Regions from separate parts of the Streptacidiphilus sp. PB12-B1b genome, predicted to be linked through region 3. Evidence: riboswitches for the same ligand, from Rfam matches in the RefSeq annotation. Region 3 holds a riboswitch; each other region holds the start of a gene.
The links. A riboswitch is a leader RNA that binds a small molecule or an ion and turns the genes downstream of it on or off. The one in region 3 is predicted to bind cyclic di-AMP.

Region 1 (7,016 bases), 2.2 Mb from region 3:
CGGGATCAGGAAGTTCACCGGCACCGAGTCCGGGTTCAGCTCCCGCAGCGCGAAGACCACGTCCACGAGGTCGGCGTCGCTCTCGCCCATGCCCGCGATCAGCCCGGAGCAGGCCGACAGACCGGCCTCCTGGGCCTGGTGCACGGTCTCCACCCGGTCGGTGAAGTCATGGGTGGAGCAGATGTCGGCGTAGGTGCCCTCGGAGGTGTTCAGGTTGTGGTTGTACGCGTGCACCCCGGCCTCGCGCAGCCGCTCCGCCTGGCCGTCGGAGAGCAGCCCGAGGCAGGCGCAGATCTCCACGCCCTCGTTCTCGGCCTTGATCGCGTCCACGGTGTCGGCGACCCGCTGCACGTCCCGGTCGGTCGGGCCGCGGCCGCTGGCCACCAGGCACACCCGCTTGGCGCCGCCGGCCACGCCCGCCTTGGCGGCCGCCGCGGCCTCGTCCGGCTTCAGCCAGGTGTACTTGAGGATCTCCGCCTTCGAGCCCAGCCGCTGCGAGCAGTACGAGCAGTCCTCCGGGCACAGCCCGCTCTTGAGGTTCACCAGGTAGTTGAGCTTCACCCGGCGGCCGAACCACTGGCGGCGCACCCGCCCGGCGGCCGCGACCACGTCGAGCAGTTCGTCGTCGGACGACGCCAGGACGGCCAGGGCCTCCTCCCGGGTCGGGAGTTCGCGGCGCAGGCCCTTGGCGGTGAGGGAGTCGAGCAGATCCATGCGGGTGATCCTGCCGTTTCCCGGCCCCGCGCCGCCAGTGCCGAACCTTCCAGAAGATCGCACGGATGCTTTGCCTGGATGTCACAGAAGCACCAAATCGACCAGTCGACCGGGCCGGGACGCCCGCCGCCACCAGGCTGTGCGTCGCATGTGGACGGCCCCACCCCCTGCCCCCGCACAAGATCGCCCTCTAGACTCTGCGGAATGAACACCAGGGGTGAGCACCGCGCCGCCGAACCGGGAGCCCGCAGCCGGAGCCCCCGGACCGCCGCCCTGCTCCTGGTCCTCGCGGTCGGCGCGGCCGGCGCCACCTGGGGCGAGGTCCGCTACGCCGGGGACGTGCGCAGCCACGTCGGCGGCGGGGGCGGGACCGCGGTCCAGGACGGCGTGAGCATGCAGGGCTCGGGCACCGGCGACGCCGTGGACGACGTCGCGGCGCTGCGCCTGAACGACGTCCTGCCGCCGACCGTCGCCGAGGCCGCCACCCCGACCAGCGCCGACGGCTACCTGGCCACCCGCTACCAGGGCGGCAGCAGCGACGACTGCGCCGAGGCGTTCACCATCACCGCCCCGGCCGCCGCCTCCACCGGCTGCACCGGCTTCCTCACCGCCGACTACGTCGAGCAGGACCGCAGCGTCTACACCTCGGTCACCGTCTTCGTCTACCCGGACGCCGCCACCGCCGCCCGCGCGGCCAAGGCGCTGAACACCCCGGCCGCCACCGGCGCGGTCACCTTCCAGCAGCCGGAGGCGGGGCTGCCGGACGCCGCGCTCCCGGCCGCCGACCAGGCCCCGGCGTCCTCCCCGGGCGTCCAGCCCGACGCCGCGTCCGGCTCCGGCGCCCCGACCGCGCCCGCCGCGCCGCAGGTGCAGCAGCGGGTCGAGGCCGTCGGCAGCGCCGTGGACGTCATCGAGTCGGCCGCCGCCGGGGCGCAGCCCGCCGTCGCCGCGGCGCTCTCCACCCCGACCTGGTACCTGGCCTACACCGTGGGCGCCAAGCTCGCCTGGCAGTGAGCCCCGGCGCGGGCCCCGGCTAGGATCGGCCCGTGGAGCCCGACGACACCTACTGCGACACCAGCCCGCCCCAGCCGCCCGTACCCGCCGCGGCGCCGGGCGACGGCCCCTCCGCCGACTGCGTGCTGTGCGGCGAACCGACCGAGTACCCGGCCGACACCGGCGGCGCCCCGCTGTGCCCGCGCTGCGCCTGGCAGCAGGCCCAGCGCGGGGCCTGCTCGGGATGAGCACGGCGGCGGACGGCCGGGCGGGCGGTGCGGGGCCCCGCGCCGCAGCGGACAGCACAGGGAGCAGAACCATGGACGGCACGACGGACGGCGGCGCGGTCGGCACCGGCCGCACCCCGGCGGACCCCTTCGCCTGGCTGGACGACGCCGCCGAGGCCCGCCGCCGGGCCGGCCTGGTGCGCACCCTGCGCCACCGCCCGGCCCGGGAGGACCTGCTCGACCTGGCCGGAAACGACTACCTGGGCCTGGTCCGGCACCCCCGGGTGACCCGCGCCGCCGCCGACGCCGCGCTGCGCTGGGGCGGCGGGTCCACCGGCTCCCGGCTGGTCACCGGCAGCACCGCGCTCCACGCCGAGCTGGAGGCCGAGCTGGCGGCGTTCTGCGGGGCCGAGGCCGCGCTGGTGTTCTCCTCCGGCTACACCGCCAACCTGGCCGCGCTGACCGCGCTCACCGACGCGGACACCGTGCTGGTCTCCGACGCGCTCAACCACGCCTCGCTCATCGACGGCTGCCGGCTCTCCCGGGCCCGCGTCGTCCGCGCCGCCCACCGCGACCCGGACGCCGTCCGCGCCGCCCTGGCCGCCGCCCCGGAGCGCCGGGCCCTGGTCGTCAGCGACTCGGTCTTCTCGGTGGACGGCGACGCCGCCCCGCTCGCCGAGCTGGCCGCGGTCTGCCGTGAGCACGGCGCGGCGCTGCTCACCGACGACGCGCACGGGCTGGGCGTGCTGGGCCCGGGCGGCTCCGGGGCGCAGGCCGCCGCCGGGCTCGCGGGCGCGCCGGACGTGCTCTCCACGGTGACCCTGTCCAAGTCGCTGGGTTCGCAGGGCGGGGCGGTGGTCGGCCCGCGCCGGGTGGTCGAGCACCTGGTGCAGGCCGCCCGCACCTTCATCTTCGACACCGGCCTGGCCCCGGCCGCGGTCGGCGCCGCGCTCGGCGCGCTGCGGCTGCTGCGCGAGGAGCCGCAGCGCGCCGAGCGGGCCGGGCAGGTGGCCCGGGCGCTGGCGGAGCGGCTGGCCGCCGCCGGACTGCCGGTCAGCAGCCCGCAGGCGGCGGTGGTCTCGGTCCGGGTCGACGCCCCCGGCTCGGCGCTGGCCTGGGCGGCGGCCTGCCGGGAGAAGGGGCTGGCGGTCGGCTGCTTCCGGCCGCCGTCGGTGCCCGACCGCTGGTCGCGGCTGCGGCTGACGGCCCGGGCGGACCTCACCGACGCGGAGATCGACTTCGCGGTGGACGTGATCGCCCGCACCGAGCCCGAGGTCTGACGCCGGGCCGGGGCCGACGCCGGGCCTGGGTTCGGGTCCGTCGTCCCGGCCGCCCCTCGACGGGAGCCCCCGCCAGGGAGTTTGATTGGCGCATGAACAAAAGCATCCGCTGGGGCATCCTGGCCACCGGCGCCATAGCCGAGGCGTTCACCCGCGATCTGCAGCTGCTGCCGGACGCCGAGGTGGTGGCCGTCGGCTCGCGCAGCGAGGAGTCCGCCCGGGCCTTCGCCGAGCGCTTCGACATCCCCCGGGTCCACGGCAGCTGGGCCTCGCTGGCGGCGGACGAGGAGGTCGACATCGTCTATGTCGCCACCCCGCACCACGCCCACTACGAGGCCGCCCGGCTGTGCCTGGAGGCCGGGCGGGCGGTGCTGTGCGAGAAGCCGTTCACGCTCAACGCCGCCGACTCCCGGGCCCTGACCGAGCTGGCCGCCGAGCGCGGCCGGTTCCTGATGGAGGCCATGTGGATGCGGTGCAACCCGGCCGTGCTGCGGGTCGCCGAGCTGATCGCGGCCGGGGCGATCGGCACGGTCGGCACCCTGCAGGCGGACTTCGGCCTGGCCGGCCCGTTCGCCCCCTCGCACCGGCTGCGCGATCCGGGGCTCGGCGGCGGGGCGCTGCTGGACCTGGGCATCTACCCGGTCACCCTGGCCCACCTGCTGCTCGGCGTCCCCGACAGCATCCAGGCGTGGGCCAGCCTCACCCCGGAGGGCGTGGACGCCAACACCGCGCTGATCCTGGGCTACGACTCGGGCGCGGTGGCCACGCTCACCTGCGGCATCGTCTCGGGGACGCCGTTCCGGGCGTACGTCTCGGGCTCGCTCGGCCGGATCGAGCTGCCCTCGCCGTTCTTCCGCCCCGGCGACTTCCTGCTGTACCGGGGCCAGGGCGACGACGTGGAGCCGGAGCTGGTGCAGGTGCCCTACAGCGGCAGCGGCTACGTCCACGAGGCCGAGGAGGCCATGCGCTGCCTGCGCGCCGGGCTGCTGGAGAGCCCGCTGGTGCCCTGGAGCAGCACGCTGGAGGTCATGCGGACGCTGGACACCGCCCGGGCACGGACCGGGGTCCGCTACCCGGGCGAGTAGTCCCGGGGCCGGTCGGCCGCGCTCAGCGGATCCGGCCGTACCAGACCTCGCCGGTCCAGATGCGTTCGAGCCGCACCCGGGCGCCCGGGTGCGGCGAGTGCCAGATCGCGTCGTGCCCGGCGTAGATGCCCACGTGGTAGACCTCGCCGCCGGAGTGGAAGAAGACCAGGTCGCCGGGGTGCAGCTGGTCCCTGCCGATGTGCTCGACGCTGGCGTACTGGGCCTGCGCGGTGCGCGGCAGCCGCCTGCCCGCGTGCTGGAACGAGTAGTACGTCAGCCCCGAGCAGTCGAAAGCGTCCGGGCCGGACGCGCCCCAGCGGTAGGGGTCGCCGTGTTTTGATGCGGCGATGATCAGCGCCCTGACCTCGATGGTGGCGGCGTCCGCGGGCCCTGCGCTGAGCAGGGTGCCCCCGGCGACCGCCGCCAGCGTGAGCGCGGCGGTGACGCCCGCCCGCCAGCGGCCCGGTCTACGGCGCGGCTGCGGGGTTCCGGCCGGTCGTCGGTCGTGGTGCCGGTCGGGGTTGTCGCCGGCGGTCTGCGCCGGGTCGCCCTGCGCGCTGTTCTGGTGGTGCCTGCCGGCCTGGATCGGGACTGGGGCATGGGTGTGCACGGACGCAGTCATGCGGGCCCTTCCGGAACCGCCTGCGGAAGTCTCCCTGTCGGGTTTGGGCTCCGAAAGCTGCCCTGCCACCGCGGTGGCTTCACCCCAAGGGACGGTGGGGACCGTCCCGGCCTGCCTGGGTCTCCCGCTCCCGTCTGTCAGGTGTGTGTGCACCTGGCGTCCGACCGGTGACGGGATTCGGCGTCCGGTCGGACCGCCTCGCCACGGCGGCGAGGACTTCTTGGTTCGGGCGACAGTATTGGCACGTTTTTAGGCGTTCTTCATGCCGGGACGCGATTCTGTGATTCTTGTCACGTTGGGTTTCCAGGGGGCCGAAGAAGCACATTTCCGGGTTCCGGCTGGGCGGTACGGGTGAATATCCAGCTGTCCTGAATAATATCCCAACCATTCCAAGAACCTGCTCTGAGCTGCTGTGATGATGCAGATGAGGGGAAGTGGAGCGGAATGGTCCGCAATCTTCCATCACCCGGCGGAGTGATCTGCCGACGAGGGCCGCCGAAGGTTTCCGGATGGCCTCCTTCCGGCTGCACCGATTCGCGGCGCGCGCGCCGAAACGTCACTGCGCCGCTATTGCCCCCAATGGCCGAATGCGCTCCGGCGCACTGTTCCGGTCCGGAAATCGGGGGCGGTCGCCCGAAAACCGACGGCCCTGTCGGACCCGGGTCGTAGAGTCTGGCCATGAGCATCGAGCGAACGCCCCGCCGCGCCGCCCGGGTCCTGGTGCTGGATCCGCACGGCGCCGTTTTCCTGCAACTGCACGACGACGTCGAGGTCGGGCTGCACTGGGTGCTGCCCGGCGGCGGCTTGGACGAGGGGGAGGACGAACGCGCGGGCGCCCTGCGCGAGACGGTCGAGGAGACCGGCTGGACGGACGTCCTGCCCGGGCCCGCGCTGTGGATCTGGGAGCACGACTACACCCGCAAGGGCGTGCCCACCCGCCAGCGCGAAGTGATCTTCCTCGGCGAGGGCCCGCGCCGCGACCCGGTCGGCGACCTCGCCGACTCCTTCGCCGCCGACGGCATCCTGACCTGCCGCTGGTGGACCCCGCAGGAGCTGGCCGACTGCCCGGAGCTGCTCTGGCCGCCGCAGCTGGCCGAGCTCATGGCCGACCTGCGCCGCGACGGCCCCCCGGCCGAGCCGATAGACCTCGGCTACGTCCCCAACGTCCCGCGCCTCCCGCGCTGACGCTGCCGGTGCTCCCCGCTCAGCTCTGCTGCTGCACCCCGGACCGCCGCTGCAGGGTGGCCAGGTAGTCGTTGTAGGCGTTCAGCTCCTTGTCGCCGTCGCGGTCCGCCGTGCGGTCCTTGCGCCGCGACAGCCGCTCCTCCGACTTGGCCCACTGGAAGGTCAGCGCGATCAGCACGATGAAGGTCGGGATCTCGCTGAACGCCCAGGCCAGGCCGCCGGCCATGTGCTGGTCCGCCAGCGGGCTCACCCGCAGCGAGGCCGCCGGGTGGGCGAAGGTCTTCACGATCAGCCCGGACGACATCATGACCGCGATGCCGAAGAAGGCGTGGAACGGCATCCCGATGAACAGCTCCAGCATCCGCAGCAGGTGGCCCGGGCGGTGCGGCCCCGGGTCCACGCCCATGATCGGCCAGAAGAACAGCAGCCCCACCGCGAGGAAGTGGGCCATCATCAGCTCGTGCCCGAGGGTGGAGCGCATCAGGAAGTCGAACAGCGGCGTGAAGTAGAGCCCGTACAGGCTGGCGATGAACAGCGGCAGGGTGAACGCCGGGTGCGAGACCACCTTCACGTAGCGCGAGTGCAGCAGCGAGACCAGCAGGTCGCGCGGGCCGTGCCCGCCCCGGCCACCGGCCGGCAGCGCGCGCAGCGCCAGCGTGATCGGCGCGCCCATCAGCAGGATGATCGGGGAGAGCATGGACAGCACCATGTGCTGCAGCATGTGGGCGCTGAGCATCTGCATGCCGTACTCGTCCAGCCCGGTGCAGGTCACCAGGGCGACCGTGAGCACCCCGAGGACCCAGGCGACGGTGCGGCCCAGCGGCCAGCTGTCGCCGCGGCGGCGCAGCCGGACCACGCCGGTGAGGTAGAGGCCGAGCAGCAGGACGCAGCCGATCAGGAACGGCCAGTT
Region 2 (7,016 bases), 1.5 Mb from region 3:
GGCGAGGTCTGCAGGCGGGCGGCGGCCCGGGTGACGCTGTGCTCGGCCAGCAGGGCGTCCAGGGCCACGGCGAGATTGGCGTCCAGGGCCGAAGCTGCCGTATCCGGGCTGTTCACCAGCGGTATTCCATTTCCGTCAATGATTCCGTGCCGACGTTCCCATTGTGGCAGCACCGGGATCCTCCGCAGGATGAGGGGTGTACCGACCAGCACGACCTACGAGGTTTTCATGATCGTTATTACCGCTCCCACCGGCAACATCGGCCGCCACCTGCTCCCCCTGCTCCTGGAGTCCGCCCCCGCCGCGGGCGAGGAGCTGCGCGTGATCGTGCGCGATCCCGCCCGGCTACCGGACGCGGTGCGCGGACGCGTCGAGGTGGTCACCGGCTCGCACGGGGACGCCGAGGTCGTCGACCGGGCCTTCGCGGGGGCCGACGCCGTATTCTGGCTCGCCCCGCCGGACGCCACCCTGACCCCGTACGACGCCTACAGCGGCTTCAGCGGCCCAGCCGTGAGGGCCCTCGCCGCCCACGGCGTGGGCCATGTCGTCGGCGTCTCCGCGCTCGGCCGCGGCACCCCGCTCGCCGACCGGGCCGGGCTGGTCACCGCCTCCCTCGCCCTGGACGACCTGATCGCCGGGACCGGTGTCGCCTACCGGGCCCTGGCCAACCCGTCCTTCTTCGAGAACCTCCTGGAGGAGGCCGACTCGATCCGCGAGAAGGGCGTCTTCACCGACTCCGTCGACGCCGACCGCCGGGCCCCCTTCGTCGCCGTCGCGGACATCGCGGCCGTCGCCGCCGGCCTGCTGCTGGACCGCTCGTGGACCGGCACCGACAGCGTCCCGGTGCTCGGCCCGCGGGACCTCTCCCCCAACGACCTGGCCCGCATCATGACCGAACAGCTCGGCCGACCCGTGCGCTACGAACGCCAGCCGCTCGACGAGCTGTACACCACCCTCGTCGGCTACGGCCTGAACGAGGAGTTCGTCCAGGGCATCGTCGACATGAAGCGGGCCAAGGACGAGGGTCTGGACGCCGGCGTGGCCCGCACCCTGGGCACCGCCACGCCCACCGGCTTCGAGCACTGGTGCGCCCGGACGCTCAAGCCCGCTGTCCTCGGCTGAGGGCGCACCGCCCGCACCGTGCACACGCACAAAGCACCAGCGCACCAACGCACCAACGCACCACGATCACCTACCACTTGGGGAACCCCTGATGCCCGCTGAGGAAACCGAACCGCCGGTCACGGCGTTCATGCTGGTCAAGACCACGCCCGAATGGCTCGCCCTGACCGTCCAGGAACGCGTGGACGCCTTCGCCACCGAGGTGCTGCCCGCGATCAAGTCCCGTACCACCGGCGTCCGTTCACGCTTCTACGACACGGAGTTCTACTCCGCGCGCGTGACCGACGTCTGGGTCTGGGAGGCGGACGACCACCGCGCCTACCGGCTGCTGATCGACGCGCTGCGCGAAACCCCGTTCTGGGACCGCTACTTCGAGGTCGTCGACCTGCTCGTCGGCACCGAGAACGGCTACGCCCGCAGCTACGGCGTGGAGACCGTCGCCACCATCACCACCTGACGCACGGCCTGCGCACGGCCTGCCGCCGCTCCCGGGATGGTGCTCCGGGAGCGGCGGCAGGCCGTTGCCGTGGGTCAGTACCGTGCGAGCGGCGCCCAGCCCTTGACGGCGAAGGCGTCGCCGCTGTGCTCGACCTCCAGGGCGCTGTGTCCGCTGAAGTGGGCGGGCAGGACCAGGGCGTGGGTGTCGGCAGCCCAGCCGAGCAGCCTGCGGCGGGTGGTGCGGGCGGCGGCCGGGTCCTGGCAGAAGCAGCTGCTGTGGTCGGGGTGCACGACCTGCAGCGGCGTGTGCAGGATGTCGCCCGCGAACAGGGCCCGGTCGGCGCCGGAGGCCAGCGTGACGACGCTGGACCCCGGGGTGTGGCCGGGAGCGGCCTCCAGCCGCAGATTGCCGTCGATGGTGTGGCTGTCCTCCCACAGCCGCACCTGGCCTGCGGCGTGGACGGGGGCGATGCTGTCCTCGTAGGCGTTCTCGTTGACGCCGCCGGCGACGTCCGGGTTGCCGGCCGGGTTCCAGAACTCGAAGTCGGCCCGGGGCATCAGGTAGACGGCGTTCGGGAAGGTGGGCACCCACGCGCCGTCGACCAGGCGGGTGTTCCAGCCGATGTGGTCGGCGTGCAGGTGGGTGTTGACCACCACGTCGACGTCCTCGGGCCGCACGCCGGCCCGGGCGAGGTTGGCGAGGTAGCCCGACTCCAGGCCGGTCCAGGACGGGACGCCGGGGCGGCTCTTGCCGTTGCCGACGCCGGTGTCGATCAGGATGGTCCGGCCCTCGCTGCGCAGCAGCCAGGTCTGGAAGGCGGTGTGGACCATGGCGTCGTCGGCGCCCAGGTGGTCGGGCACGAGCGCCTGCCGGTGCTCCTTCCACGCCTGCTCGGGCAGGTCGGGGAAGAACTGGTCGGCGGGCATGATCGGGCCGTGCATCTCCTCGATGCGGGTGACCGTGACGTCGCCGAGCGTGAGCTCGTTCATGGATGGCTCCTTGCGTGGTTACGGGTGAACAGCGGGGCTGCGCGGGTCAGTTGTTCAGGTGGGCGAGGACCAGGTCGGGGTCCGTGCCGGTGAGGTAGGCGGCGCTGAGGACGGAGACGGTGTCGCCGCGCAGCGCGATGGAGGTCGGTCCTTCCAGCCCGTCGGCCGCGGTCAGCACGATGGAGTGGCTGCCGTCGGGCTGGACCAGTGCGACCTGGTTGACGGTGTCGAGGGCGGCGAGGATCTGGTCGCCGCGCCCGGTGAAGGCGAAGTCGTCGATCCCGGTGAGCCCGGTGGCGGTGACCCGGGCCTGGCCGGCGCTGCCGTTCGGCAGGACCGGGATGCGCACGATGGTGCCCCGGTCCAGGTTGGTGACCCAGACCGCGCCGTCGCGGAGCTTCAGGCCGTTGGCGCCGAGGAATCCGGACGGGGCCAGCGCCGGGTCGGTGGACCACGACTGCGCGGCGCCGCCGGAGGTGGGCACGCGCCACACCGTGCCCAGTGCGGAGTCGGCGACGTACAGGCTGCCGGTGCGGGCGTCCAGGGCCAGGCCGTTGGGCAGGCTGTCGGCGGGCAGCGCGGCGATCCGCTCGGGCTGTCCGCCGGGGCGCAGCCGCCACACGCCGGTCAGGTCGGCCGTGCCGGTGGCGTACAGGAAGTACAGCGTCCCGTCGTGGCCGCGGACGATGCCGAGGGTCAGCGGGAAGCCGAGGGCCGGGGTGTGCACGCCGCCGTCGGCCGGAAGCGGCAGGGTCGCCAGGACCCGGATCGTGCCCGTGCGGGAGACCTCGGCGACCTGGCGGGCCTTGGCGAAGGTGACGTAGCTGCCGCCGTGCGGGGCCGGCGCGACGTTCTCCGGCGTCTGGCCGGCGGCCAGGTCGAAGTGCACGGCGACACGGGCGTCGCTCAGCGGCGCCGAGGCCGCGGAGGCGCTGGGGACGGCCAGGGCGGAGGTGGCCAGGACGGCGGCGGCGGACAGGCCGACGGCGGACAGGGCGGCCTTGGAGAGCTTGGTGAACATGGTTCCTTCACTGTTTTCGGGCATGCGGCAGCCACACGGCGGCGCATGGGTGAAAGGTGCGTCCGGCCAGGGCGCAGGCGCCCATGGCGGGTTGGGGCAGCGGCCGACGGTCGGCCGTTCCCGGGGGGAGTGATCGCCCGCCGCCGGCTCAGTGCGGGCGGCGGGCCGTGACGGGGGTCAGCCGGGGCTGACCTGGGCCCCTCGTCCTTCCGGGGCAGATGTGGGGGCAGGGGTGACGGCAGCGGTGGCGGGCCGGTCGATGGCCTGGGAGAGCAGGTCCAGCGCGGCCCGCGAGGGCGAGCCCGCCGCCGCGGTGGCGACCACGACGTTCGGGCCGGGCCCGTGGCTCAGCGTCTGCTGGGTGACGGTCAGCGAGCCGACCAGCGGGTGCCGCATCTCGTAGGCGGCGACCGTGCAGTCCTTGACCCGGTGGTCGGCCCACATCGAGGCGAAGTCGGGGCTCTTGGCGCTCAGTTCGCCCACCAGCGTGTGCAGTGCCGAGTCCTGCGGGTACTGGCCTGCCACCAGGCGCAGATTGCCCACGACCGCCTTGGCCTTGCTGGGCCAGTCCGCGTACAGCTCGCGGGTGTGGGCGTCGAGGAACACCAGCCTGGCCATGTTGGGGCGCCGGGCGGGCGACTCGGCGGCGTCCGGCTCCAGGTGTCCGGCGAACAGCGCGTGCCCCAGCCGGTTCCAGGCCAGGACGTCGCTGCGGCGGCCGATCACCACCGCGGGGACGTCCGCCAGGGCGTCCAGCAGCTGGCGCGCCGCGTCGGTCACCCGCTCCGGAGCGGGCCGCCGCCCCCGGCCGCGCTGACGCTCCGGGCGGGCCAGGTCGTGCAGGTGCAGCCGCTCGGCCTCGTCCAGCCGCAGGGCCCCGGCGATCGCGTCCAACACCTCGGGCGAGGCGTTCAGCGACTGCCCCTGCTCCAGCCGGGTGTAGTAGGACACGCTCACCCCGGCCAGCAGCGCCAACTCCTCGCGCCGGAGGCCGGAGACCCTCCGCCGCTCGCCGTAGGTGGGCATCCCGATGTCCTCGGGACGGAGCTGGGAGCGACGGGCCTGGAGGAACTCGCCGAGTTGCGATGTGCCGTTCATGGAATTCAGTATGTGCGGTCGCGCGGCGCGCAGCCTGCCCCTGCCATGGGTAGGCAGCGCCGGGTGGGGCGGCCCGGCCGGCGGGCGGCTCAGCCGAGGGTGAGCAGCAGCCCGGCGAGCTCGGCCGGCTGGGTGACCATGCAGTCGTGGCCGGTGGCCAGTTCCCGTACCTGCGCCGGGGCGCCGTTGGGCTGGGTCGCGGGAACCGGTCGGCGGGCGGGGCCGTCCGGCGGGCCGGCGACGCAGTGGATGTGCGTGCGCGGGATGGCGTCCGCGGCCGGGTTGCCGAGGTGCACCGGTTGCACCAAGCAGCGCACTGACTGGTCGGTGAGCAGCCCTTGCAGCCAGGCGGCGTCGGTCGGGTCGGTGACCCCGAACAGGCCGTGGGGCGGGGGCAGGGCGGGCAGCGGCGGTATCCGCCAGGGGCTGCCGGACGCGGCGGCCTGGTCGATCAGGGTCTGGGTCAGCGGGATGACGTCGAGCGCGCTCTCGCCGTCCTCGGGGACCATGGCGTCGAGGTAGACCAGGTGCGCGATCCGGTCCGGGATCTGGTGGGCGGCGGACGAGATGACCAGCCCGGCGTAGCTGTGTCCGACGAGGACCACCTCGGTGAGGTCCTGCCCGGTGATCAGCCCGACGACGTCCTGGACGTGCGTGTCGAGCCCGACCTCGGGGCTGAGCAGGTGGGCCCTGTCGCCGTGGCCGGTCAGCGAGGGGGCCAGCACCCGGTGTCCGGCGGAGGTCAGCAGCGGGACGACGCGCTCCCAGCACGCGCCGCTGTGCCAGGCTCCGTGCACCAGGAGGAAGGTCCGACCGGTCGGCATGCTCATGGGGATCTCCCTTGTCGGGGGTGTCTCGGCTGTGCTCCGCCCGTCCGCGGGATGCCTGCGGGAACCTTTCGGCGCATCAGTAATCTTTACCGACAAGCATTGAACTAATCACGGTTGGATCACTAAAGTCGGTCAGCGAACCACCGCGCTGTCGATCACCCGCCGGGTGGCAGCGGTGTTCCCGCCGAGTCCGAGGCGCGGCAGGAGAGCCGACAACTCGGAGCCGGGGAACCACTCGTTCCTCGGGGTGAATCGACGTCAGGCCGGTCACTGCCGGTGAGGCGCCGTAGGGCGATCTTCCAGCCCGAACCCGTCAGCTAACCCGGTAGGCGGGCGAGGAAGAAGGAGCTCGCCTTCGTGGCGTCCCATCGCCGTACCCCAACGCCCCACCGCACCCGGGTCACCGTGCTGACCGCCGTCGCCGCGACCACCGTGGCGATCACCGCCAACGCGCAGTCCGCGCAGGCCGCCCCGCCGCCCAGTACCGCCTCGCTCGCCGCCGAGGTGCAGGCCGACAACGTCGCCGCCGACGCGGCGGTGCAGCGGTACGACACCGCGCAGGAGCAACAGCAGCAGCTCCAGCAGCAGGTGACGGTCCTTCAGAACGAGATCGCCCGGCAGCAGGCCGCGATCAACGCGCAGGAGTCGCTGCTCGGGGCCGCCGCCGCAGCCCAGTACCGGGACGGGGGCACCATCGACCCGACCGTGCAGCTGATGCTCTCGGCCGACCCCTCCAACTACCTGGACCAGGCCTCCACCACCGTTCAACTCAACTCCAGCCAGGCCGAGTTGCTCAGCGGGTTGCAGGGCGCCGAGACCACGCTCGACAGGGAGAAGGCCACGGCCGAGGCCAAGCTCAGGGCGCTGGCCGCGTCCGCCGCCCGGCTGGCCGCCGCCAAGACCCAGGTCCAGCAGAAGCTGAGCGCCGCCCAGGCCCGGCTGAACTCCTTCACCGCCGCCCAGCGGCTCGCCGTCGACCAGGAGCTGAACGGCGCCCCGGCGACCACGACCGCCCACAACGGCAGCGGCGGCCACGGAGCCGGGGACGGGAACGGCGGCGGTGACAGTAGCGGTGGCGGCGCCCCGGTGGACCTGGGCCATGCCTCGGCCGGGGACGCGGTCGAGGCGGCGGCCTTCGCCGCGGCGCAGACCCGGCTCGGCGACCCGTACGTGTGGTCCCACACCGGCCCGACCACCTTCGACTGCTCCGGCCTGATGATGTGGGCCTACGACAAGGCCGGGCTGAACATCGGCCGCACCACCTACGACCAGGTCACCCAGGGCACCCCGGTCGCCAGCGAGTCCGACCTTCAGGTCGGCGACCTGGTGTTCTTCAACGACGACACGCACGTCGGCATGTACGCCGGAAACGGCATGATCCTGCACGCGCCGCACAAGGGCACGGTGGTGCGCTACGAGTCCATCGACACCGTCGGCACCGTCTACGCGATGCGGCACCTGTAGAGCCGACGCTGTTCCCCCGCCAGGCCCTTCGCCCCGCCACCCCGTGGCGGGGC
Region 3 (7,016 bases):
CGACGGCGCCGCACGCAGCAGCAGCTCCGTCATGTCACGGGTGTACTCGGCCACGGACAGCAGGTCGCACATGGGCTCCTCGCCGTCCAGCAGCCGGGGCTCCGCGACCGCGACCGACGGGGCCTCGCCCTGGGCGAGCCGCACCGAGGACGCCTTCAGCCCACGGCCGCCGTCCTCGACCTCGAACTCCACCGCCACCCCGGGGCGAACCGCCGCCTCCGGGATGAGCAGATCGTTCACATGCAGAAACACGTCTTCGCCACCGTGATCGGGAGCGATGAACCCGTACCCGCGGACACCATCGAAACGCACCACACGACCAGCAACCACAGCACCGACCCCCAACAGATCCGGGCCCCTTGCCCGGACGATCCAAGCACCATGATAAGCACTCCCCGCCACCCCCGGGGCCGCAACCCGCCCCACCCGTCACACCACCGACCCCGGCCCCCTGTCCGTGGGCACCGACAGACCGCCCCCGGCGGGGGTCAGCGGCGGATGTCGAGGAAACCGTGTTCGGGGCGGGTGCCGCAGCGGTCGGTGGGGGCGTCGGCGTGGAGGGTGACCGTGAGGACGACGGGGGCGGCGGTGGTGTTGGTGTAGGCCAGGCCCTGGCCGTGCAGCATCTCGATCCAGCCGACCCGGGCCGGGGCGCCGCCCTGCCGCTGGTAGACGGTGAAGACGGTCGGGCCGCCGGTGTCGTCCCCGATCCAGAGGTGGCCGCCGGGCGGGACCGCCAGCGGCGGCGTGCAGCGCAGCTCGCCGGAGTAGGGGACGCCGCAGGCCCAGTCCACATGGCGCAGGACGGTGTCGGCCCGCGCCGGGGCGGTCGGCGCCGGACCGCAGGCCAGGGCGAGGCCGGCGGCGACGGCGGTTCTCAGGGGTGCGCGCATGGACGTGTCCGTTCCACGCCGGGGGCGCGCAGGCCACCCCGTCGGGCGGAGATCACTCGGACAGGGGACGCGCAGCGCCCGTGTGTGAGACAAGGCACATCTCATTGATCGGGGCTCGATGGTCTGCCTACCCTGCTGTCTCCGCCCAGGGCGGAACCCGCCGCCGGGGCGCCTCATCCTGTCCACTCGCCGGTGGGAAACCGAGCTTCGAACGGACAGGAGCGGGGGAACCAGGTCAGTCGCCGTGCCTTCGGCCCCCCGGAGGCACCGGCTAGGGGTGAAGCCGCTCCCCCGCGCGGCAGGGCTGCCTCAGGCCCGAACCCGACAGCTCACCTCGCAGGCGTGTCACCGAGGAACTCCGTCATGCGCCTTCCCCGTACCGCCCCCGCACGCCTCGGCGCGATAGCCGGCGCCGCCGCTCTGGTCGCCGTGCCGCTGATGTCCGGCCCGGCCCAGGCCGCGGCCACCACGCCCAAGGTCACCCAGGACCGGCTCTCCCCCACCGCGATGGCCGCCGGCACCACTGCCAAGGCAACGCTCACCGTCCACTCCGGCTCCTGCTTCACCGCCAGGACGCTCGGCGTCGGCGTCCGCGACTCGGCCGGGGACAACCTGGACTTCCCCGGCTCGGCGTCCGACGTCAGGATCTGCCCGAGCGGCCTGTCCCTCACCACCGGCAGCCGCACCCTGCCGTCCGGGACGTACACCGAGTTCGGCTTCTGGCAGGACTCGGCCGGGGCCTGGCACAACCTGGCCTCGCAGTCGCTGAAGGTCTCCGCCACGACCGGCGCCGGCACCCCCGCGCCCACGTCGACGCCGACCCCGACGTCCACGCCCACGTCCACGCCCACGCCCGCACCGACGTCCAGCGGCTCGCCGGTGCCCGGGCAGTCCCTGGTCTGGTCGGACGAGTTCAGCAACCCGATCAACTGGGGCAGCACCTGGGTCGGCGACACCACCACCGCCTTCCAGTACGGCAACCACAACCCGAACGACAACAAGCTGGACTGGCTGGACGAGAACGCCGTGAACGTCGCGGGCGGCGTCGCCACCTTCACCGCCTCGCCGTCCAGCCACACCCTGGAGAACGGCAAGCAGGCCTGGAACACCGGGCTGCTCACCACCGAGGGCTCCAGCCAGGGCTTCCAGGTGAAGACCGGCGACTACGCCGAGACCCGCGTCCAGCTGCCCTCCGGCACCGGGGCCTGGCCCGCGCTGTGGACCTGGAAGAACGGCAACGGGGAGATCGACACCTTCGAGTACCACCCCGACAACCCCAACCTGCTGGAGCTGACCAACCACGTCAACGCGGCCCACGACTACTACACCAACGCCGCGGCCGTCGCCCCGGGCAAGTGGGTCACCATCGGCACCTACTACGGCGCCAACTCGGTGGACTGGTACGTCAACGGCACCAAGGTCTACTCCGACGGCACCGGTGTCGGCGCCAATTGGTCGGCCTACCTGATCCTCAGCCTGTCGGTGAGCGCCGGCGAGTACCACCCGGCGCCGACCGGCACGGCCCCGATCAGCTTCGCCGCCGACTACGTCCGCGTCTACCGCTGACCGGAGCGACGGCGCAGCGGCGGGCGGGCGCGGACGGTGTGCCGCGCCCGCCCACCCGGGCCGCTGCTGACGGTTTCCGTCCCGTCGTGACAGTCCGGGCCCGTACAATCGGCGGATGAGCGCTCCGGACCTCCCCGACACCGCCCCGGCCACCGAGGACGAGGGCGGTGCGGCCCTGTCCGTGCTGCGCCGGGTCTTCGGCTACGACGCCTTCCGGGGCAGTCAGCAGGAGGTCGTCGAGCATGTGATCGGCGGCGGCGACGCGCTGGTGCTGATGCCCACCGGCGGCGGCAAGTCGCTGTGCTACCAGATCCCGGCGCTGGTGCGCCCCGGCGTCGGGGTGGTCATCTCCCCGCTGATCGCGCTGATGCAGGACCAGGTGGACGCGCTGCGGGCGCTGGGCGTCCGGGCCGGGTTCCTCAACTCCTCGCAGAGCATGGACGAACGGCAGCTGGTGGAGGCCGAGTTCCTGGCCGGCGAGCTGGACCTGCTGTACCTGGCGCCCGAGCGGCTGCGGGTGGAGGCGACCGTCCGGCTGCTCCGGCGCGGCACCATCGCGCTGTTCGCCATCGACGAGGCGCACTGCGTGGCCCAGTGGGGCCACGACTTCCGCCCGGACTACCTGGCCCTGTCCTCGCTGCACGAACAGTGGCCGACGGTGCCCCGGATCGCGCTGACCGCGACCGCCACCGAGGCCACCCACGCCGAGATCACCTCCCGGCTGAACCTGCAGGACGCCCGCCACTTCGTGGCCAGCTTCGACCGGCCCAACATCCAGTACCGGATCGCGCCCAAGGACGAGCCGCGCAAGCAGCTGCTGCACCTGCTGCAGACCGAGCACCCGGGCGAGTCCGGGATCGTCTACTGCCTCTCCCGGGCCTCGGTGGAGAAGACGGCGGCCTGGCTGGTCGAGCGCGGGGTGGACGCGCTGCCCTACCACGCCGGGCTCGACTCCCGGGTCCGGGCCGAGAACCAGTCCCGGTTCCTGCGCGAGGACGGCCTGGTGATGGTCGCCACCATCGCCTTCGGCATGGGCATCGACAAGCCCGACGTGCGCTTCGTGGCCCACCTGGACCTGCCCAAGTCGGTGGAGGGCTACTACCAGGAGACCGGCCGGGCCGGGCGCGACGGCCTGCCCTCGACCGCGTGGCTGGCCTATGGGCTGCAGGACGTCGTCCAGCAGCGGAAGATGATCGAGACCTCGGAGGGCGACCAGGCCCACCGCCGCCGGTTGAGCGCGCATGTGGACGCCATGCTGGCGCTGTGCGAGACCGTGGAGTGCCGCCGGGTGCAACTCCTGGCGTACTTCGGCCAGAAGAGCGATCCGTGCGGCAACTGCGACACCTGCCTGACCCCGCCGCAGTCCTGGGACGGCACCGTCGCCGCGCAGAAGTTCCTCTCCACCGTGGTGCGGTTGCAGCGCGAGCGCGGCCAGAAGTTCGGCGCGACCCAGATCGCCGACATCCTGATGGGCCGCAAGACCGCCAAGGTGATCCAGTTCGACCATGACGCGCTGAGCGTCTTCGGTGTCGGCGCGGACCTCTCCGAAGCCGAATGGCGTTCGGTGGCACGGCAGTTGCTGGCCCAGCAGCTGATCGCGGTGGAGGGCGAGTACGGGACGATGGTGCTCACCGAGGCCAGCGGCGAGGTCCTCGGCGGGCGGCGGCAGGTCTCGTTGCGCCGGGAGCCGGAGAAGGCCGTGCGCGCGGCCAAGGCCGCCAAGGCGGGCGGCTCCGGCCGGGGCAAGACCGCGCCGGTCGACCTGCCCGCCGAACTGCTCCCGCTGTTCGAGGAGTTGCGTGCCTGGCGGGCGGCGACCGCCCGGGAGCAGGGCGTGCCCGCCTATGTCGTCTTCCATGACGCGACGCTGCGGGAGATCGCCGCGAGCGGCCCGACCAGCCTGGCCGAGCTGGGCTCGGTCAGCGGGGTCGGCGAGAACAAGCTGGCCACCTACGGCCAGCAGATCCTGGATCTGCTGGCGGGCCGGTCGGCGGACGCCGAGCAGTCGGCGGAGCCGGTCGACTGACAAGGCCCCAGCCGGGGTCTTCTGACAGGCAGTCATCAACGCTGCGGGGCCGGGCAGTCCGCGAGGACATCCCGGCCCCGCGGTCCACATGCTCTTGACAAGCGCATTGGTCTGGACCAAATTGCACTGGCAGAGGCGCCTCGCACGAGGCGCCCGATCGGCAGCACTCCCACCCCCACGGGCGGGCTGCCGCGCGCTGCCCTGTCCTGTCGACGCACCACAGTCAGGAGCACCACCCCCATGCGCCGTACCCCCACAGCACCGCGCACCACCCGCCGGTCCACCGCCGCCGTCGCCGCGCTGGCGCTGGCCGCCGCCGGTACCGTCGCCACCACCGTGCTGGCCGGACCGGCCTCGGCCAGCTCGACCAACCTGCTGGCGAACCCCGGCTTCGAGACCGGCAGCCTCTCCGGCTGGACCTGCGACGCGGGCACCGCCGCGGTCGTCGGCTCGCCGGTCCACTCCGGCTCCTACGCCCTGCAGGCCACGCCCTCCTCCACCGACGACGCCCAGTGCACCCAGACCGTGGCGGTGTCTCCCGACACCACCTACACGTTCAGCGGTGACGTCCAGGGCTCGTACGTCTACCTCGGGATCACCGGCGGCAACGACACCTGGACGCCCTCCGCCACCGGTTGGCAGCAGCTGTCCACCTCGATCACCACCGGGGCGTCGCAGACCTCGCTGCAGGTGTACGTCCACGGCTGGTACGCCCAACCCGCCTACGACGCCGACGACTTCTCGCTGACCGGCCCGGGCGGCGGCGGCTCCTCGCCGACCGGCACCCCCACGCCCACGCCGACGCCCACGCCCACACCGACCCAGAGCACCCCGCCCCCGGGCGGCGGCGGCTCGGTCGGCAAGGTGGCGCCCTACGTGGACATGAGCAACGACCAGGAGCCCATGCTGAACAAGGCCGCCGCGGCCGGGCTGAAGAACTACACCGCCGCCTTCGTGATCTCCGCGGGCTGCAACCCGATCTGGGGCGACACCCTGCCCGTCGGCAACGACCCGGCGATGGACCAGGAGATCGCCACGGCCAAGGCCGACGGCGCCACCCCGATCGTCTCCTTCGGCGGCGCCGGCGGCACCGAACTGGGCATGGCCTGCACCACCGAGGCCAGCCTGCAGGCCGCGTACCAGCAGGTGATCACCCACCTCGGAGTCAACCACATCGACTTCGACATCGAGGGCGCCTCGCTCGACTACACCGCCGACAACAACCTGCGGTTCCAGGCGATCAACGGCCTGGAGGCGGCCAACCCCGGCCTGGTGGTCTCGGTCACCCTGCCGGTGCTGCCCACCGGCCTGGCCGCGGACGGCGTCGCCTTCCTCAACCTGGCCAAGCAGGACGGCACCCGGATCGACCTGATCAACGTCATGGCCATGGACTACGGCTCCTCGTTCACCGGCGACATGGGCCAGGAGGCCGTCCAGGCGGCCCAGAGCACGCTCGCCCAGGCCCAGGCCGACTGGCCGTCCGACAGCTACGCCAACATCGGGGTCACCCCGATGATCGGCCAGAACGACACCTCCGGGGAGATCTTCTCCGAGGCCGACGCGCAGACCCTGGTCTCCTGGGCCGACACGGCGCACCTGGGACGGCTGGCCTTCTGGTCGGTCGACCGCGACCAGCCGTGCGCCGGTTCCGCCTCCGGCCTGCCCGCCTGCTCGGAGATCAGCCAGCAGTCGCTGGACTTCACCAAGATCTTCGACTCCTACAGCGGCTGACCCCCGCAGCAGCCGGACGCCGGGCCCGCGCCTCTCCGCGCGGGCCCGGCGTTCAGCGCCGCGCGCCCCGGCGGCGCAGCGCGGCCAGCCGGGCCAGGTGGCGGACGCCGCGCCCGGCGAAGTCCTCGTAGTCCTCGGCGGTGTTGTAGACGTGGGCGGAGAGCCGCAGGAAGCCCTGGCCGTGCCAGAAGGTGACGGCGGTCTCGATGCCCAGCTGCTCGGACAGCTCCCGGCGCAGCGCGTACCCGGCGTCCGCGTCCGGCACCAGCGCGGCGGGCAGCCGGACCAGCCGCAGGCCGGGGGCGGGGGTGCCGGTGGGCGCGGAGGCGTCCTCGCCGAGCGCCTCGGACAGCTCTCGGGTGACCAACTCCTGGGCGTAGTCGGCGAGAGCGGTGATGTAGGCGCGGGCCGCGTCCCAGCCGTAGTGCCGCTCGACGGTGTCGAAGGCCGTCGGCGCGGCCAGCCAGGCGCAGGCGTCGGCGGTGCCCTGCTGGTCGAAGCGGGACGGGAACGGCAGCTCCGAGCCCCAGGAGTCGATCAGCGGGTACAGCGCCTGCGCGTGCGGACCGGAGGCGACCAGCGCGGCCGTCCCGCGCGGGGCACAGGCGAACTTGTGCAGGTTGCCCACCCAGAAGTCGGCCTCGATCCCGGCCAACGGCCGGGCCACCTGCCCGGGCGCGTGTGCGGCGTCCACCAGTACCGGGATGCCCATGCTCCGGGCGTGGGCGGCGAGGCGGGCGGCGGGCAGCTCCCGGCCGGTCGGCGAGGTGATCTGGTCGACGACGACCAGCCCCACGTCG
Region 4 (7,016 bases), 3.8 Mb from region 3:
CCGACACCGGAGCCCGCTGAGCCCGCTGAGCCCGCTGACGCTTCGTGCCGGTCTTGCCTGCGCGGCGCGGGCGTGGTGGCATCGGGGCCATGACGACCCCCACCACGCCGAACGCTCCCCGCTGGGGCATCACCTTCCCGCTGGACGGCATCCCGCTGCCCGACCAGCGGCGCCTGGTCGAGGCCCTGCCCGACCTCGGCTTCACCGACCTGTGGTCCATGGAGACCGCCGGGGCGGACGCTTTCACGCCGCTGGCGCTGGCCTCGGTCTGGGCCCCGCAGCTGAACCTCGGCACGGCCATCGTGCCGGTCCACACCCGTGGCCCGGCGCTGCTCGCCATGCAGGCCGCCGCCCTGGCCGAGGCCGCCCCGGGCCGCTTCACGCTGGGCGTCGGCGCGTCCTCGCCGGTCATCGTCCGGGACTGGAACGCCGTCCCGCACGAGCAGCCGTACCAGCGCAGCCGGGACGTGCTGCGGTTCCTGCGGGCCGCGTTCACCGGGCAGCCCGTGGACGAGCAGTACGAGACCTTCGCCGTGCGGCGCTTCCGGCTGGAGCGGGTGCCCGCACCGGTACCGCCGGTGCTGCTGGCCGCGCTGCGCCCGGGCATGCTGCGGCTGGCCGCCCGGGAGGCCGACGGCACCATCCTCAACTGGCTCTCCGCCGAGGACGTCACCACCGCCGTCGCGGAGTTCCACGCCGCCGGGGGAGCCGGGAAGACCGTGGGCGCCCGGATCTTCGTCTGCCCGACCACCGACGCCGGGCACGCCCGCGCGCTGGGCCGCCGGCTGATCGCCGGCTACCTGACCGTCCCCGCCTACGCCGCGTTCCACCGCTGGCTGGGCCGGGACGAGGTGCTGAAGCCGATGTGGGACGCCTGGGCCGCGGGCGACCGCAAGGGCGCGGCGGCGTCCGTCCCGGACGAGGTGGTGGACGCGCTGATCGTGCACGGCAGCGCCGAGCAGTGCCGCGAGCACATCCGCCGCTACGCCGCCAACGGCGTCACCGTGCCCGTCCCGGCGGTGCTGCCGACCCCGCAGATGCTGGACACCGCCGCCGAGCCGCGCGACCGCCGCAAGGCCGTCGCCGAAGCGGTCCTGGCGGTCAGCCCGGGCTGACCGCCGCAGCTCGGCGGCGGTCGGCACCGGCCGGGCGGCTAGCGCACGGGCGGGGGCTCGGCCAGGTTGAGCCTCCGCTGGAGCGTCGCCTCCAGCTGCTCGACCGCGTTGCGCACGCCCGCCAGCCAGCCGTCCCGGTCGGCCGCCCGGCCCTGCTCGTACGAGGCGACCTCCGGGTGCGGCAGGATCAGGAACCGCTCCTCGGCCAGCCCCTGGATGACCGCGTCGGCGACCTGTTCCGGGGTCAGCATCTCGCCGAACGCGCTCAGCACCGCCCGGACGTCCTCACGGGTGGTCATGCCGCTGTGCACGCCCTGCGGGCACAGCGCGCTGACCTTGATGCCCCGGTCGCCGTAGGCCACCGCCAGCGACTCGGCGAAGGCCACCGCCGCGTGCTTGGTCGCGGTGTACGCCGCGTCGCCGGGCATCTGCAGCAGCCCGGCGGCGGAGGCGGTGTGCAGCAGGTAGCCGTGGCCGCGCTTCAGCATGCCGGGCAGCACCGCCCGCGCCGCGTACACGTGCGCCATCACGTTGGTGTCCCAGCACGCCTGCCACACCTCGTTGGACGCCTCGATGCCCGCGCCGGAGCCCAGCCCGGCATTGCTGCAGAACAGGTCGACCGGGCCGAGGTGCTTCTCGGCGGTCTCCACCAGCGCCCGGACGTCGCTCTCCCGGGTCACGTCGCTGCCGACGCCCACCGTGTGACATCCCTCACGGTCCAGAGCCAGCGCCAGATCCTCGACCCGGCCCGCGTCCAGATCCGCCAGCAGCAGCCCGCGCGCGCCCTCGGCGGCGAACCGCCGCGCCAGCGCCGAGCCGATGCCGCCGGCCGCACCGGTCACCACCACGACCGATCCACTGATCTGCATGTTTCCTGCTCCTCCCGCCGGACCACCGCACAGGCCCGCGCACTGCCGGTGATCGTAGGCAACCCACCGCCACCGCAACAGTGCCCGCCACCGGCGCGGCCCAACCTCCGGGCCACGTCAAGGAGTGCTCAAGCCGTCACCACGAGCTGCCGGTTCCACGAGCTGCCGCTTCCGCGACCTGCCGTCAGCTCGGGGTGAAGGCGACCGGCAGCTCCCGCAGCCCGCGCATGATCAGGCCGCCGCGCCAGCGCAGCTCCTCCGGGTCGGCGGCCAGGGCCAGATCGGGCAGCCTGGTCAGCAGCGAGGCCAGCGCCGTCTGCCCCTCCAACCGGGCCAGCGGGGCGCCGATGCAGTAGTGGATGCCGTGGCCGTAGCCCAGGTGCTGGTTGTCGCGCCGGGTGAGGTCGAGCCGGTCCGGGTCGGCGAAGCGCTCCGGATCGCGGTCGGCGGCGGCGAGCACCACCAGCACCGGGTCGCCGACCGCGATGGACCGGCCGCCCAGCTCCAGCGGCTCGGTGGCGTAGCGCCAGGTGGCCAGCTCCACCGGGCCGTCCCAGCGCAGCAGTTCCTCGACGCCGGTGGCCAGCAGCTCGCGTTCGCCGCGCCGCACCGACTCCTGCAGCAGCGCCCGCTGCTCGGGGTGGCGCAGCAGCGCGTACGCGCCGTTGCCGATCAGGTTGACGGTGGTCTCGAAGCCGGCGAACAGCAGCACGAAGCACATGGCGGCGGCCTCGTTCTCGGTGAGGTGCTCGCCGTGGTCGGACGCCTTGATCAGGCCGGAGATCAGGTCGTCGCCGGGGTGCTCGCGCTTGTGGTGGATGAGCTCGGCGAGGTAGCCGCGGATCTTCTTGACCGACCGGGCCACGCCGCCGCGCGGGCCGCCGCCGTGACGGATCATCATCCCGGCCCAGTCGCGGAAGTCGTCCTGGTCCCGGGCAGGCACCCCGAGCAGGTCGCAGATGGTGTAGATGGGCAGCGGGAAGGCGAACTCGTGGATCAGGTCCGCGCTGCCCCGCCCGGCGAAGCCGTCGATGAAGCGGTCGGTCAGCTCCTGCACCCGGGGCGCGAAGGAGGCGACGGTGCGCGGGGTGAACGCCTTGGAGACCAGTCGGCGCAGCCGGGTGTGGTCCGGCGGGTCGATGTTCAGCAGGTGCGTCATCAGGTTGGCGCTGCGCTCACCGGGGATGCCGGTCCTGCCCCGGGCCGCGGTGGACTCGGCGTGGTGCGCGGGGTTCTTGCTGAGCCCCGGGTGCGCCAGCGCGGTCCGCGCGTCGGCGTACCGGGTCACCAGCCATGCCTCCACCCCGCTCGGCAGCGTGGTCCAGCGCACCGGCTCGTGCCGGCGCAGCCAGGCGTACGCGGGGTAGGGGTCGGCGGCGAACTCCCAGGTGAACAGGGCGGGTGCGGCGGGCGGGGAGGGCTGATCCGGCATGCCCCGACCGTATCCGGTGCACCGGCGCGGCCGGGACGGCTGCGGGGGTGAGGGCCGGGGCACGGAGGGTGAGCGGAGTGTGAGGTGTTCCTGGGAAGCTTGAGATTTCCGGGGACATCTGCCTAGCCTGCCCGGACATGTCCGCCCACGCGGACACCGCCTCGCGGGACGCCGAGTCCTGTCCAGCCGTGCGGCGGCCACGAACTTCGTCATGGGCAGGAGCGGGGGAACCAGGTAAGTCGCCGCAGCTCACAGCGCTGCGGCTTGGGGTGAAGACGCGCCAGCGTCCGGGCTACCTCACGGCCCGAACCCGACAGCTCACCTCGCAGGCGTCGGAGAGGGATCCTGTCATGCTTCTTTCCGGCAACGGACGCCACCGCAAGCCCAGCACCAGCACCGGCAAGCGCCTTGTGGCCACCGGCGTGATCGCGGGCACCGGCGTCGTCCTCCCGCTCATCGGCGCCACCGCCGCCTCGGCCGCCTCGGTCTCCACCTGGGACGCGGTCGCCCAGTGCGAGAGCAGCGGCAACTGGTCGATAGACACCGGCAACGGCTACTACGGCGGCCTGCAGTTCTCCGCCTCCACCTGGGACGCCTACGGCGGCCAGCAGTACGCCCCGACCGCCAACCTGGCCACCCAGGGCCAGCAGATCGCGGTCGCCGAGAAGGTGCTCGCCTCGCAGGGCCCGGGCGCCTGGCCGGTCTGCGGCCCGCAGGCCGGACTGACCGCGGGCGGCGCTCCGGCGGACGTCAGCACCACGCCCGCCTCGGGCGGCTCCGGCTCCGGCTCCGGATCCAACTCCGGCGGCTCCAGCGACTCCTCCGCGCAGCAGACCAGCGCGCAGACCGCCCCGACCACCCACGCCAGTGCCCCGGCCGCGCACAGCAGCGCGCCGAGCCACGCCGCCGCGCCGACCACCACCCACACCACCCACACCACCCACAGCGCCCCGGCGACCACCCACGCCGCCGCCCCGGCCGTGCACGCGATCGGCCACGGCAACTACACCGTCCGCGCCGGCGACACCCTCTCCGGCATCGCCGCCGCCGCGCACCTGAGCGGTGGCTGGGAGGCGCTGTACCAGGACAACAAGTCCACGGTCGGCGGCAACCCGGACCTGATCTACCCCGGCCAGCACCTCCAGGTGGGCTGACCGCAGGGCCGTTGCCCGGTTCCCCTGCTCCCGGAAGGTCGCCGCCAGGTGAACTACCGGTGAGTAGGGGATCCGTCCGGTGAGACGACCGCCGGGTCCTGATGGCTGGAGCTTCGGGTGCGGCTAGGCTCAGGGAGAAGGCTTTCCTCCAGCAATCCCTAGGAGACATCTGTGCCGTCCATCGACGTCGTCGTAGCCCGGGAGATCCTCGACTCACGAGGCAACCCCACGGTCGAGGTCGAGGTCGGCCTCGACGACGGCAGCACCGGGCGTGCGGCCGTCCCGTCCGGCGCCTCCACCGGCGCGTTCGAAGCCCTGGAGCTGCGCGACGGCGATAGCTCCCGCTACGGCGGCAAGGGCGTGGAGAAGGCCGTGCTCGCGGTCATCGAGCAGATCGGCCCGGAGCTGGTCGGCTACGACGCCACCGAGCAGCGCCTGATCGACCAGGCCATGCTCGACCTCGACGCCACCCCGGACAAGTCCTCGCTGGGCGCCAACGCCATCCTCGGCGTCTCGCTCGCCGTGGCCCACGCCGCGGCCGAGGCCAGCGACCTGCCGCTGTTCCGCTACCTGGGCGGCCCGAACGCGCACGTCCTGCCGGTGCCGATGATGAACATCCTCAACGGCGGCTCGCACGCGGACTCCAACGTGGACATCCAGGAGTTCATGATCGCTCCGATCGGCGCGGAGTCCTTCTCCGAGGCCCTCCGCTGGGGCTCCGAGGTGTACCACCGGCTCAAGTCGGTGCTGAAGCAGCGCGGCCTGTCCACCGGCCTGGGCGACGAGGGCGGCTTCGCGCCGAACCTGGAATCCAACCGCGCCGCCCTGGACCTCATCGTCGAGGCCATCAAGGAGGCCGGCTTCGTCCCCGGCCGCGACATCGCGCTCGCGCTGGACGTCGCCGCGTCCGAGTTCTACAAGGACGGCCTGTACCAGTTCGAGGGCAAGGACCGCTCGGCCGCCGAGATGACCGAGTACTACGAGGAGCTGGTCGCGGCCTACCCGCTGGTCTCCATCGAGGACCCGCTGTTCGAGGACGACTGGGCCGGCTGGAAGGTCATCACCAGCAAGCTGGGCGACAAGGTGCAGCTGGTCGGCGACGACCTGTTCGTCACCAACCCGACCCGCCTGGCCCGCGGCATCAAGGAGGGCATCGCCAACTCCCTGCTGGTCAAGGTCAACCAGATCGGTTCGCTGACCGAGACCCTGGACGCGGTCGAGCTGGCCCAGCGCAACGGCTTCCGCTGCATGATGTCGCACCGCTCCGGCGAGACCGAGGACGTCACCATCGCCGACCTCGCCGTCGCCACCAACTGCGGCCAGATCAAGGCCGGCGCCCCGGCCCGGACCGACCGCGTCGCCAAGTACAACCAGCTGCTGCGCATCGAGGAGATCCTCGACGACGCCGCCGAGTACGCCGGCCGCGGCGCCTTCCCGCGCTTCACGCCGTCCGCCTGACCGGTAGCCCGCAGTTCCCGTGCCCCGCCGTCCGCACCCTCTAGGGTGGACGGCGGGGCACGGGCGTCGATCGGGAGGGTGAACGGGTGAGCGGCAGGGAAGGCGGCGGCAGGGCGGCGACCGGCCGCAGGCCGCGGATCACCGGGCGCGCCGCCGTGCTCGCGCTGGTGTTCTGCTCGCTGGTCGCGGTGCTGGCCTACCCGACCCGTCAGTTCATCGCCCAGCGCGCGCAGATCGCCCAGCAGCAGGCCGCGGCCCGGCAGGCGCAGGCGCAGGTGGAGGTCCTGCGCCGGGAGAAGGCCCGCTGGCAGGACCCGGCCTACGTCGAGGCGCAGGCCCGCGAGCGGCTGCACTACGGCTTCCCCGGCGAGACGCCGTTCTCGGCCGTCGACCCGGATCCGGGCGCCGCGGCCGGACCGTCGGCGGGCGTCGCCCCCCAGCCGGGCGCGGTGACCCAGCCCTGGTACGACAACATGTTCGAGTCGCTGAACCGGGCCGACTCGGCCCAGCACTGACGGCCCGAAGCCACCGAAGCCCCGAAGTCCCCGAAGTCCCCGAACCTCCGAAGCTCCGAAGCTCTTGAAGAAGGCAACGCACTCATGACCCAGACCCCCGCCAGCCCAGGCGTGTCCGACCAGGACGTCGCCGCGATCGCGGCCCAGCTCGGCCGGGTGCCGCGTGGGCTCCGCGCGGTCGCCCACCGCTGCCCCTGCGGCCTGCCGGACGTCGTGGAGACGGCGCCGCGGCTGGAGGACGGCTCGCCGTTCCCGACGCTGTACTACCTGACCTGCCCGCGCGCGGCCTCGGCCATCGGCACGCTGGAGGCCGACGGGCTGATGAAGGAGCAGACCGCCCGCCTCGCCGAGGATCCGGAGCTGGCGGCCGGCTACCGCCGCGCCCACGAGGACTACATCGCCAGGCGCGACGCGATCGAGGTGCTGGAGGGCTTCCCCAGCGCCGGCGGCATGCCGGACCGGGTGAAGTGCCT

Region 1: linked by a shared signal. The riboswitch ahead of GXW83_RS11340 (C40 family peptidase) and the one ahead of GXW83_RS20780 (family 16 glycosylhydrolase) in region 3 are both predicted to bind cyclic di-AMP.
Region 2: linked by a shared signal. The riboswitch ahead of GXW83_RS14495 (C40 family peptidase) and the one ahead of GXW83_RS20780 (family 16 glycosylhydrolase) in region 3 are both predicted to bind cyclic di-AMP.
Region 4: linked by a shared signal. The riboswitch ahead of GXW83_RS04190 (transglycosylase family protein) and the one ahead of GXW83_RS20780 (family 16 glycosylhydrolase) in region 3 are both predicted to bind cyclic di-AMP.

What each region holds. Positions count from the first base shown of each region.
Region 1 covers NZ_CP048405.1:2,497,880-2,504,895, forward strand. The annotation lists gene bioB (biotin synthase BioB) at 1-714, opposite strand, end outside; gene GXW83_RS11320 (hypothetical protein) at 919-1,728, shown strand; gene GXW83_RS11325 (hypothetical protein) at 1,761-1,955, shown strand; gene GXW83_RS11330 (8-amino-7-oxononanoate synthase) at 2,027-3,214, shown strand; gene GXW83_RS11335 (Gfo/Idh/MocA family protein) at 3,307-4,299, shown strand; gene GXW83_RS11340 (C40 family peptidase) at 4,322-4,726, opposite strand; cyclic di-AMP (ydaO/yuaA leader) riboswitch at 4,924-5,114, opposite strand; gene GXW83_RS11345 (NUDIX domain-containing protein) at 5,600-6,106, shown strand; gene GXW83_RS11350 (cytochrome c oxidase assembly protein) at 6,126-7,016, opposite strand, start outside.
Region 2 covers NZ_CP048405.1:3,192,664-3,199,679, reverse strand. The annotation lists gene GXW83_RS14530 (LysR family transcriptional regulator) at 1-116, opposite strand, end outside; gene GXW83_RS14525 (NAD(P)H-binding protein) at 229-1,122, shown strand; gene GXW83_RS14520 (darcynin family protein) at 1,214-1,579, shown strand; gene GXW83_RS14515 (MBL fold metallo-hydrolase) at 1,654-2,550, opposite strand; gene GXW83_RS14510 (hypothetical protein) at 2,597-3,571, opposite strand; gene GXW83_RS14505 (helix-turn-helix domain-containing protein) at 3,749-4,669, opposite strand; gene GXW83_RS14500 (alpha/beta fold hydrolase) at 4,759-5,499, opposite strand; cyclic di-AMP (ydaO/yuaA leader) riboswitch at 5,672-5,846, shown strand; gene GXW83_RS14495 (C40 family peptidase) at 5,857-6,963, shown strand.
Region 3 covers NZ_CP048405.1:4,688,733-4,695,748, forward strand. The annotation lists gene GXW83_RS20770 (cold-shock protein) at 1-330, opposite strand, end outside; gene GXW83_RS20775 (hypothetical protein) at 489-893, opposite strand; cyclic di-AMP (ydaO/yuaA leader) riboswitch at 1,087-1,251, shown strand; gene GXW83_RS20780 (family 16 glycosylhydrolase) at 1,257-2,459, shown strand; gene recQ (DNA helicase RecQ) at 2,575-4,485, shown strand; gene GXW83_RS20790 (carbohydrate binding domain-containing protein) at 4,726-6,216, shown strand; gene GXW83_RS20795 (aminotransferase class V-fold PLP-dependent enzyme) at 6,269-7,016, opposite strand, start outside.
Region 4 covers NZ_CP048405.1:898,533-905,548, forward strand. The annotation lists partial or broken gene GXW83_RS04170 (endonuclease V) at 1-20, shown strand, start outside; gene GXW83_RS04175 (LLM class F420-dependent oxidoreductase) at 90-1,115, shown strand; gene GXW83_RS04180 (SDR family oxidoreductase) at 1,154-1,984, opposite strand; gene GXW83_RS04185 (cytochrome P450) at 2,169-3,416, opposite strand; cyclic di-AMP (ydaO/yuaA leader) riboswitch at 3,614-3,763, shown strand; gene GXW83_RS04190 (transglycosylase family protein) at 3,767-4,570, shown strand; gene eno (phosphopyruvate hydratase) at 4,742-6,028, shown strand; gene GXW83_RS04200 (septum formation initiator family protein) at 6,115-6,543, shown strand; gene GXW83_RS04205 (DUF501 domain-containing protein) at 6,628-7,016, shown strand, end outside.